DNA from 3 places in the Ruminococcus sp. D54t1_190329_F1 genome. Region 1 is predicted to be linked to each of the others. Evidence: predicted binding sites of a transcription regulator. Region 1 holds the regulator's gene; each other region holds the start of a gene.
The links. The regulator HrcA, encoded in region 1, represses chaperone genes, less so after heat shock. The targets are predictions, from matches to a motif close to TGTTAGCACTCNNNNNNNNNGAGTGCTAACA.
Positions count from the first base shown of each region.

Region 2: a site for HrcA is predicted at 1,472-1,502, ahead of groES (co-chaperone GroES). Genes of this name have one in related genera too.
Region 3: a site for HrcA is predicted at 1,273-1,303, ahead of I2D69_RS06425 (Hsp20/alpha crystallin family protein). Genes of this name have one in related genera too.

Region 1 covers NZ_JADNDC010000002.1:124,090-127,372, forward strand. Annotated here, with positions in the region: gene I2D69_RS01440 (chromate transporter) at 1-278, shown strand, start outside; gene I2D69_RS01445 (TIGR00730 family Rossman fold protein) at 370-912, shown strand; gene hrcA (heat-inducible transcriptional repressor HrcA) at 1,325-2,365, shown strand; gene grpE (nucleotide exchange factor GrpE) at 2,382-3,044, shown strand; gene dnaK (molecular chaperone DnaK) at 3,160-3,283, shown strand, end outside.
Region 2 covers NZ_JADNDC010000009.1:71,109-74,391, forward strand. Annotated here, with positions in the region: gene groL (chaperonin GroEL) at 1-1,105, opposite strand, end outside; gene groES (co-chaperone GroES) at 1,150-1,434, opposite strand; gene codY (GTP-sensing pleiotropic transcriptional regulator CodY) at 1,859-2,644, opposite strand; gene topA (type I DNA topoisomerase) at 2,986-3,283, opposite strand, start outside.
Region 3 covers NZ_JADNDC010000010.1:96,903-100,185, forward strand. Annotated here, with positions in the region: gene greA (transcription elongation factor GreA) at 1-278, opposite strand, end outside; gene I2D69_RS06425 (Hsp20/alpha crystallin family protein) at 673-1,140, opposite strand; gene I2D69_RS06430 (hypothetical protein) at 1,341-2,021, opposite strand; gene I2D69_RS06435 (hypothetical protein) at 2,121-2,375, opposite strand; gene I2D69_RS06440 (metal ABC transporter permease) at 2,815-3,283, opposite strand, start outside.

The DNA.
Region 1 (3,283 bases):
ACACGAAATACCGGAAAATGTCCCTTCTCCAGGGAACTCTTACATCCCTTCGTCCGGCGGTTGTGGCCATGATCGCCAAGGCAGGAGTTACCATTTTAGTATCATCTTTTTTTATAAATGGTGCAGTGGAACTGTTTCGGGAAAACATATGCATTCGAATGGTGGTATTCTTTACTGCCGCACTGGTGCTTTTGAGAAAATATAAAATGAATCCCATTCTGGTGATGGTTTTGTGCGGTGTGGCCAATATGGCGTTTTGCGCGGCTGTCGGAAGCTGACTGGAAAAGATATGCCAGCTGACTTTCGTATATGGTGCTGCCGCAGGTGGGCAGCACCTGTGTTTAGAAGAAAAATAAGGAGGACAACAGATTGAACATATGTGTATATGGTGCTTCAAGTGCGCTGCTTAAAAACATTTATTATGAAAAAACAGAAGAGCTTGGAAGAGCAATGGGAAAAAGAGGTCACGGTCTAGTGTTTGGCGGCGGAGCTACCGGAATGATGGGAGCAGCAGCCAGAGGCGTGGCAGCAGAAAATGGTTACATACTTGGAATTGCTCCCCGCTTTTTTGACCAGCCAGGAGTTCTGTATGAGAAATGTACGGAATTTATTTTCACAGAGAATATGAGAGAGCGCAAAAAACTTCTGGAAGAAAAATCAGATGCTACGATCGTAGCACCTGGCGGAATTGGTACCTACGAGGAATTTTTTGAGATTTTTACCTTGAAAAGCCTGAAACGTATTGACCGCCCAATTGTGCTGTATAACATTGACGGATATTATGACAGGATGAAAGCATTGCTGGAGTACACAGCAGAGGAGAAATTCATGGATTTTTCCGTGCTGGATCTGGTAGTTTTTCTGGATGAGCCGGCGGCAGTTCTTGACTATCTGGAAAATTATAAAAAATAGAGGCTGCTATTCAGCAGGTACTGTTTTGTGAAACATATAACTGTGAAGGTACTGAACAGTTACAAAATAGACTCTAGTATACAGGAAAGAAGATGCCAGGGAAAATTTTCTCAAGGCATCTTTTTCATTTATACGGCAGCGGACATAAAGATACCTGGTAGTGCCCTTGCTGCAAAAATGGTATTGCAGCAAGGAAATTTTATCCGGAATGGTAAAGTATAAGGTAAAAACTATCAAAAAAGATGAAAAAAATTTGTAAAAAATATTGACAAAAGGAATACTGAGGTGTATCTTAAGAACATAGATGTTAGCACTCCTAAATAATGAGTGCTAACAAAAGGAATTCGAAGAAGCCAGACGGAAATCAGAATCAGGTTTGACCGTCTGCTTTTCAGGAAGGAGCAGATATTTCATGGATGAAGTATTAGATGAGCGCAAACGGAAAATACTGAAAGCAATCATCAAAACTTATATGGAAACAGGTGAGCCTGTAGGTTCCAGAACTATTTCCAAATATCCGGATCTGAATGTCAGCTCTGCTACCATCCGAAATGAGATGTCCGACCTGACGGATATGGGCTACATCGTACAGCCCCACACCTCAGCCGGAAGAATTCCATCAGATAAAGGCTATCGCCTTTATGTAGATGAGCTTACCAGGGAGAAGGAAGCCGAGATCGCAGAAATCCGTGATCTGATGATTGAGAAGTCAGATAAGATGGATAAGGTGCTCAGGCAGGTGGCGAAGGTCCTTGCCACGAATACCAATTATGCGGCTATGGTTGCGGTTCCCCAGTATAAGGGAAGCACCCTGAAGTTCATTCAGCTTTCACGAGTCAATGAGCGGCAGCTGATTGCCGTAGTTGTATGTGAGGGTAATGTCATTCGGAACCAGATCATCAATATTGATGAGGAGATGGATGACCAGACGATCTTGAAGCTGAATCTTCTTCTTAACACGAACCTGAACGGCGTACCCATCCAGGACATTAATCTGGGCATGATCGCCAGATTGAAAGAACAGGCGGGAAGCCACAGCGGTGTGGTTGCAGATGTGCTGGACGCGGTTGCAGCTACGATTCACGTGGACGAAGAAGATATGAAAGTATATACATCGGGAGCAACCAACATATTTAAGTATCCAGAGCTTGCAGATACATCCAGAGCCAGTGAGCTGATTTCCACTTTCGAGGATAAGCAGGAACTTGCGGATATGGTCCGTGAGGAAATGGGAGACCCGGAGAACACAGGAGTTCAGATATACATCGGGGATGAAGTTCCGGTACGTACCATGAAAGACTGCAGTGTGGTCACAGCTACTTATGAGCTGGGAGATGGAATGCGTGGAACTATTGGAATCATCGGTCCCAAGCGAATGGATTACGAGAATGTAGTGGACAGCTTAAAGAAATTAAAAGTCCAGCTTGACGAAATGGTAAATAAGAAAACCTAGAAAGGCGGTTGAAAGCGTGTCAGAAGAAATGAATAAAGAAGCCGAAGTACAGGAAGAAGCAGTTGACATTCCGGTAACAGACGGAAGCGAAGAAGAGGCAGCAGATACAGCCCAGACAGCAGAAGAGGAGACTTCCGAAGAACCTGCACAGACAGAAGAAACTGAGCAGTCAGATCAGGAAGCAGAATCTCAGAAGGAACCGGAAACCAAGACAAAAACTTCTTTCTTCGGCAAGAAGAAAAAAGAGAAAGATAAATTTGAACAGCAGGTCGAGGAGCTTACAGACAGACTGAAGCGCAGCATGGCTGAATTCGATAACTACCGTAAAAGAACGGAGAAAGAGAAATCCAGCATGTACATCATCGGTGCCAGGGACATCGTTGAAAAAATGCTTCCGATCGTGGATAACTTCGAAAGAGGTCTTGCACAGGCACCGGAGGATGATCCATTTGCAGAAGGCATGAAGATGATCTATAAGCAGATGATGACAGCCTTTGATGAGATGGGTGTGAAGCCAATCGAAGCTGTAGGCAAGGAATTTGATCCGAATCTGCATAATGCAGTGATGCATGTGGAGGACGAATCCGTTGGCGAGAACATCGTCGTAGAGGAATTCCAGAAGGGATATACTTACAAGGATTTCGTTGTAAGACACAGTATGGTAAAAGTTGCTAATTGACAGAGAGCAGCTTGGAGAATCAAACTTCATCGACATTTTCTAAAAACAAAGTATAAATGTTACTGTTCGTGTAATGGACAGCAACCATGAATTTTTAAACAGGAGGAAAATTATCATGGGAAAAATCATTGGTATTGACTTAGGTACAACAAACAGCTGTGTAGCTGTTATGGAAGGTGGACAGCCAACCGTTATCGCAAATACAGAAGGATCCAGAACAACACCATCTGTTGTAGCAT
Region 2 (3,283 bases), on a different contig from region 1:
TTGCAAGTCTTTCCTGAAGCTTCTCTCTGTCGAAATCAGATTTTGTCTCCTCAATCTGAGCACGGATCTGGGCAACACGATTGGCAATTGCTTCTTTATCTCCCATACCATCGACAATAACAGTATTCTCTTTTGCAACTTTAACAGATTTTGCACGTCCTAACTGAGCCATTGTAGCATCTTTCAGTTCAAGACCTACCTCGTCAGAAATTACAGTACCACCTGTCAGAATTGCGATATCCTGAAGCATTTCTTTTCTTCTGTCACCATAGCCAGGAGCTTTTACAGCTACTACCTGGAAGGTTCCTCTTAATTTGTTTACGATCAGAGTGGTAAGAGCCTCACCCTCAACATCTTCAGCGATGATAAGAAGTTTTGCTCCAGCCTGTACGATCTGCTCCAGCAGCGGAAGAACTTCCTGAATGTTGGAGATTTTCTTGTCTGTGATCAGAATATATGGATCCTCAAGGTTTGCTTCCATCTTCTCCATATCAGTGGACATGTATGCGGAAATATATCCACGGTCAAACTGCATACCTTCTACAAGGTCAAGCTCTGTGTGCATGGTCTTGGACTCTTCTACAGTAATAACACCGTCGTTGGAAACTTTTTCCATTGCATTTGCAACAAGCTCTCCGACTTCTTTATCTCCGGCGGAAATAGATGCAACGTTTGCGATCTGTTTCTTTCCGCTTACTTTCTGGCTCATGTTCTTAATTGCTTCTACAGCAGCATCTGTAGCTTTCTTCATACCGCGTCTCATAACGATCGGGTTAGCACCTGCTGCCAGATTCTTCATTCCTTCATGAACCATTGCCTGGGCAAGTACAGTAGCAGTTGTAGTACCATCACCAGCTACATCGTTTGTCTTGGATGCAACTTCCTTGATCAGCTGAGCTCCCATGTTCTCGAAAGCATCCTCAAGCTCGATCTCTTTTGCGATTGTAACACCATCGTTTGTGATAAGCGGAGCACCGAACTGTTTATCAAGTACTACGTTTCTTCCTTTCGGACCAAGTGTTACTCTTACGGTATCAGCAAGTTTATTTACACCAGCCTCTAATGCTGTTCTGGCTTCTGCGCCATATTTAATCTCTTTTGCCATAATGAATCATCCTCCTGATTTCAAGTTATTTATAAGGTTATGTCTTATTTCACAATTGCAAGAATATCGCTCTGTTTTACGATGATATACTCTTCACCGTCAAGCTTAACCTCTGTTCCTGAATATTTGGAATAGATAACCTTGTCGCCTACAGTAACTTCCATTTTCACTTCTTTCCCGTCAACGACTCCGCCAGGTCCTACAGCGATTACCTCTGCCTGCTGTGGTTTCTCCTGTGCCTGTCCCGGAAGAACGATACCGGATTTTGTTGTCTCTTCTGCTTCTAACTGTTTTAATACAACTCTGTCGCCTAATGGAACTAATTTCATGATCTATGTCCTCCTTTAGAATTGTTTTCCTTTTTCTTACTAGCACTCATTATTGCTGAGTGCTAATCACTGTTCATTATATTATTGAATTATCGTTATTTGTGCAACTCTTTTCATAGTTACATTTTCAAGTATATTCTGTTTTATTCTCTTTTATGCTCTTTTTTTCTCTTGTTTTCTCACTTTAAAAATTTTCTGATTTTTTTGTTTCGCCGCTTTTGAAGCCTGACCGTTAAAACTTTTTGGTGTAATAGTGAATTCCAATGAATTTTCCTGTTACACACAAAAAAAGAACTGCCCTCCAGAGCGTGTTTGAAAAATCATTCCCGCAATCTGCATTTCACAATTTGCAGAAAGCCTTTTTCAAACACGTTCGAAAGAAAACAGTTCTTCTGTACACTTGTTTATTATTTATTGAATTCACTCAGGCCTTTTTATTTCTCTGGGCCTTAATCTCTTCTAATTCATCAAAGATCACTTCATTGAGAACCTTGATATAGGTTCCCTTCATACCGGATGACCGGGACTCAATAACGCCCGCGCTCTCGAACTTGCGGAGTGCATTTACGATTACTGATCTGGTAATACCTACTCTGTCTGCAATCTTGCTGGCAACAAGAATTCCCTCATCTCCGTCAAGCTCATCAAAAATATGGATGATAGCTTCCAGTTCAGAGAAAGAAAGTGTGTTAAAAGCAGATTTCACAACCTGTTTCTTTCGGTCTTCCTCAGCATTCTCTTCATGTACAGCTCGCATCATCTCAAGACCTACAACTGTGGTGCCGTATTCACTGACAATAATATCCTCAATATCGTATGGACGATCCTTGCGGTACATAAACACCGTTCCAAGACGTTCTCCTGCAATATCAATAGGATTGATGATTCCCTGATAGCTGCTGGAAACATGCTCAAAGCCAAGTGTCTGGAGATTCACGTTCTCTTTGGTGGATAATACTCCTAAAAAGCGCTCATTCAGCAGAGGGTCAACATGACCGCCCACCTCATCAGCTATCAGTTCCCGGATTTCCTCAACTCCCGGGCAAAAACTTACACCAAGCACCTTGCCTTTCTTGCTGAGAACCAGGATATTAGAACTTAAAGTATCCATCAGAACCTGGCAGATATCATTAAAAACCACCTTGCTGGAACTGCTGTTATGGAGAAGTTTATTGATTTTTCTTGTTTTATCAAGTAACTGAACGCTCATTTTGTCCTCCCTTCGCTTTTGTTACATGAGAGCCTGTTAAAAAAATCATTCCCGCAATCTGTACGCTCCACTTTGCAGAAAGCCTTTTCAGACATGCTCTGGCTTTAACTGTTATTCTAATACTACACGTTTTTCAAACTATTTACAAGCTATTTTTTACTATTTTTCAATTTTGTTTAGCTTTTCTGAAAATATCACGTTTTTGAAACTATTCATCAAACAATGGAAGTAATAGAGCTTTTATTTAAAAAATCCCCTGCAAAACATAATACAGCTGCCTTGCAGGGGATTTTCCCCGGAAATTCCTTAATTTGTTACTGCTCGCACCCTTCACAGCAACCTTAATTTTCTTTTTCATCCTTCGGCCTGGCTTCTACATAGCCACAGGTCTCCTGGCTGCACACCAGTTTATTTCCTTTTTCCACCATGTAGCTTCCGCACACCGGACATTTCTTATCCGACGGCTTCTGCCATGACATAAAGTCACATTCCGGATTATCTTCACAGCCGTAATACTTACGGCCTTTCTTCGTCTTCTTAAGCACCACTTCCTTACCACACTTCGGGCAGGCTACACCAATCTTTTCATAGTAAGGCTTGGTATTGCGGCATTCCGGAAATCCCGGGCATGCAAGGAAA
Region 3 (3,283 bases), on a different contig from region 1:
ACTTTACATCCTACGCTGATCTTGTCAAGATCGACTTCGTCCTCAACTACAACCTCAGCGTTCTTCAGGATTTTCTCAATTTCTTCAATACGCGCTTCGATATCTCTCTGCTCATCTTTAGCTGCATCGTACTCTGCATTCTCGGACAGGTCTCCCTGCTCTCTTGCCTCTTTGATCTTACCTGCTACTTCTTTTCTTTTTACTACCTTTAAATCATGCAGCTCTTCTTCCAGTTTTTTAAGTCCTGCATAGGTTAGTAAGTTCTTCTTTTCTTCCATTATAGCCTTACTCCCTTTCATTCCGGCGGCTTGTCGCCCCGTATCATACATTTCTTATATGCTGTTTCTCCCGGAAAATTCCATTACTATAAAAGTCCTGAACAAAAAGCAGCAGAAATATACCAACGACAGATAATATTCATGCGCCAAACAGTCCACTTTTATAATTGGTAATGCCTGCAAAAGCAGACATTTCATTACCCAAAAGGGTACAAATTCACTAGGATATTCACAGTTTCACCATTATAGCTAAATCAACAGGCATTGTCAAGACAGAAAAATAGCGAACAAATGTAAAAAAAAATGCCGCAGAACCACCATTTTCCGTGATTCTGCGGCATCTTACTTCTTAATTATGCTATTCTCTCAGAATGTGCTTCTGAAAGGGGAAAAGTTATCCTTCGATGGCAATGTGTTTCTTCTCTTCCACTGCTGGTTTCGCTTCTTTCTTCGGAACAAACAGTTTCAGAATGCCATGTTTAAACTCAGCCTTAATATCCTCCTGCTGAACATCCTCGCCTACATAAAAGCTTCTGCTGCAGGCTCCTGCGTAACGCTCCCTGCGGATGTAATGACCGGATTCTTTCTCCTGCTCATCTTTGTCCAAACCTTTCTCAGCGCTGATGGTCAGATAGCCATTCTCCAGGGAAGCCTTAATCTCATCTTTGGTAAATCCTGGAAGATCGACTACCAGCTGATAACCGTTATCCATTTCCTTAATATCAGTCTTCATAACGTGGCTGGCTCTCTTGCCATAAAGCTTCTTCTCGGTATCTTTCATTGCTTTATCATCATAATAGAATGGAAAATCATTAAAGAAATCATCAAATAAGTTCTCTCCAAAAATACTAGGCATTAACATAAGTCATCTCTCCTTTTTAATATGCTGTTTACCTTGTTTCTTGGAACTCGGGTGGTAGGGAATTCATAAAGCCTTTCGCTTTTGCTTTCTTTTTATCCCCTTCCTTTGTTCTAGTTGTAATATAGCACATATTGTTAGCAGTGTCAAGAGATGAGTGCTAATTTCACATTTTTTTCACATTCTCACATTTTTCTATTTTCCTACAGCATCTCCCTCAGCTGATAATTTGTATACACCTGTTCATAATCATATTCCGAATCATACCTGGTAAGTGTCACCATAGGATCTGCACCTGGAATGATCTGGTAGCTATAGGAAACCTCGTAATCCTCATCTATAAATTTCACAGCACCCTGGTTTTCAGAGCCTTCTGTGATTTCTGTCCTGTAAGCTGTGAAAACACGTCCGCTGTTTATGTCATTTGCCATGGCAGTCATAACTTCGGCCAGATTTCCAAGATCCTCATTTATCGTAAACTGGTTCCAGCGGTCTACCAGAACCGCACCATAGCATTTATCGCCATACTCACTGGTGGCCTCTCTCCAGCAAATGTTGATATAGTTATCATCCGTTATTCTGTAGCTTCCAACATAGTCCCTGGGATCATAATATTCATCTCCTGCCCAATGAGCTGTAAAGGTTCCATTGTCCTCATCCAGGGAAACTTCATAACCTTTTTCCAAATTCGCAGCCCCAAGATAGCGGGCAATGATTTCCTCCGGATTGTCTGTTTCCGGATGATAAATGTAGGGATTCTCCTTTGGAATCTTAGCCTTTTCACTATCTTCCAGATCGTCCAGATTATCCAGGCTCTGAGCTTCTCCTGTCTGCACCAGTTCCCGCCCGAAAATCACCTGGGTATCCTCATCTAAGCTCCCCACAAACTCTCCGTCCACTGTATCAAGATAAATGTCTCCTTCCTCCAGGGAAACAAGTATTTTCCCATCCTCCAGTTTCCATGAGACCTTCAGAATTTCTGCCTAGTCTGGCTCCTCACTATTGTAGGACATTTCCATGTAAGCACTTCCGTCTTCCATCAGCCTCATTTCCAAGTATTGGTTCAAATATTCTGCTACATTGTGGCGTTCGCTGCTTTCGTCAGAATATATTACATAATTGGCATACCAGATGCCCATATAGTCCTCCGGATTTTCGATTTCTGCATGGGCAATAGCAGGAAACAATGCGACGGTTAACATTCCGGTAAATACTGCAGCAATTATTCTTCTTTTCATAAGCACCCTCCCTGAATCATATAATTTTTCTGAAAAATATAATTTCAACTTTGCAGCCAGATACAAAACAGTAACCAGAAATTTTTTCTACAACTGTATCATTCTGCTGTAACTATATTATAAGAAATTTACCCAGGAAAAAGCACTATACTCTGGTTAGTATTTTTCTCATTGTCCATATAAAAAAAATCCAGCTTGCAGGATTCTCCGCCTGCGACGGGTCGCCTCGAGCGACAGCTACCCTTTCCGCCGCAGTGCGTTCCTGCTCAGTAAGGCTTTTGATGTAATAGGCAATTCCAACAGAATTTCCTATTACATTAAAAAGGCGTCCCCTGCAAGCTGAACCACTTACAAGAACGCCCTATACATCGGATATTAAGTAACTGCCATATTAACTTGTCAGATTTTTCAGACACGCTCTACTACTCTATACCATATTCTATCTCTCTAAAAGCTTCCCAATCAGGCTTGTCACCAGAAACGCCGCAATATCCACAGCCACAATGGTAGACCCTACCGGCGTTCCGCCCAGAATGGAAACAATAATTCCAAAAAATGCACACAACACGGATAAAATCGCCGAACAGATAATTACTGCGCTGAATCGTTTATAGAGCCTCATTGCCGACAGTGCCGGGAAAATGATCAGAGCTGAGATCAACAGGGACCCCACCAGATTCATAGCCAGCACAATGATCACCGCTGTGATCACCGCAATCAGAAGATTGTACATATCCGTCCTGGTTCCAGTAGCTTTTGCAAAATTTTCATCAAAAGTAACCGCAAATATCTTATGATAAAATACTGTAAACAGTGCCACAACAATAACAGACACCACCACACACAGCCACACCTCAGCTGTGGTCAGGGTCAGAATTGATGTAGAACCAAACAGGCTGCTGCACACA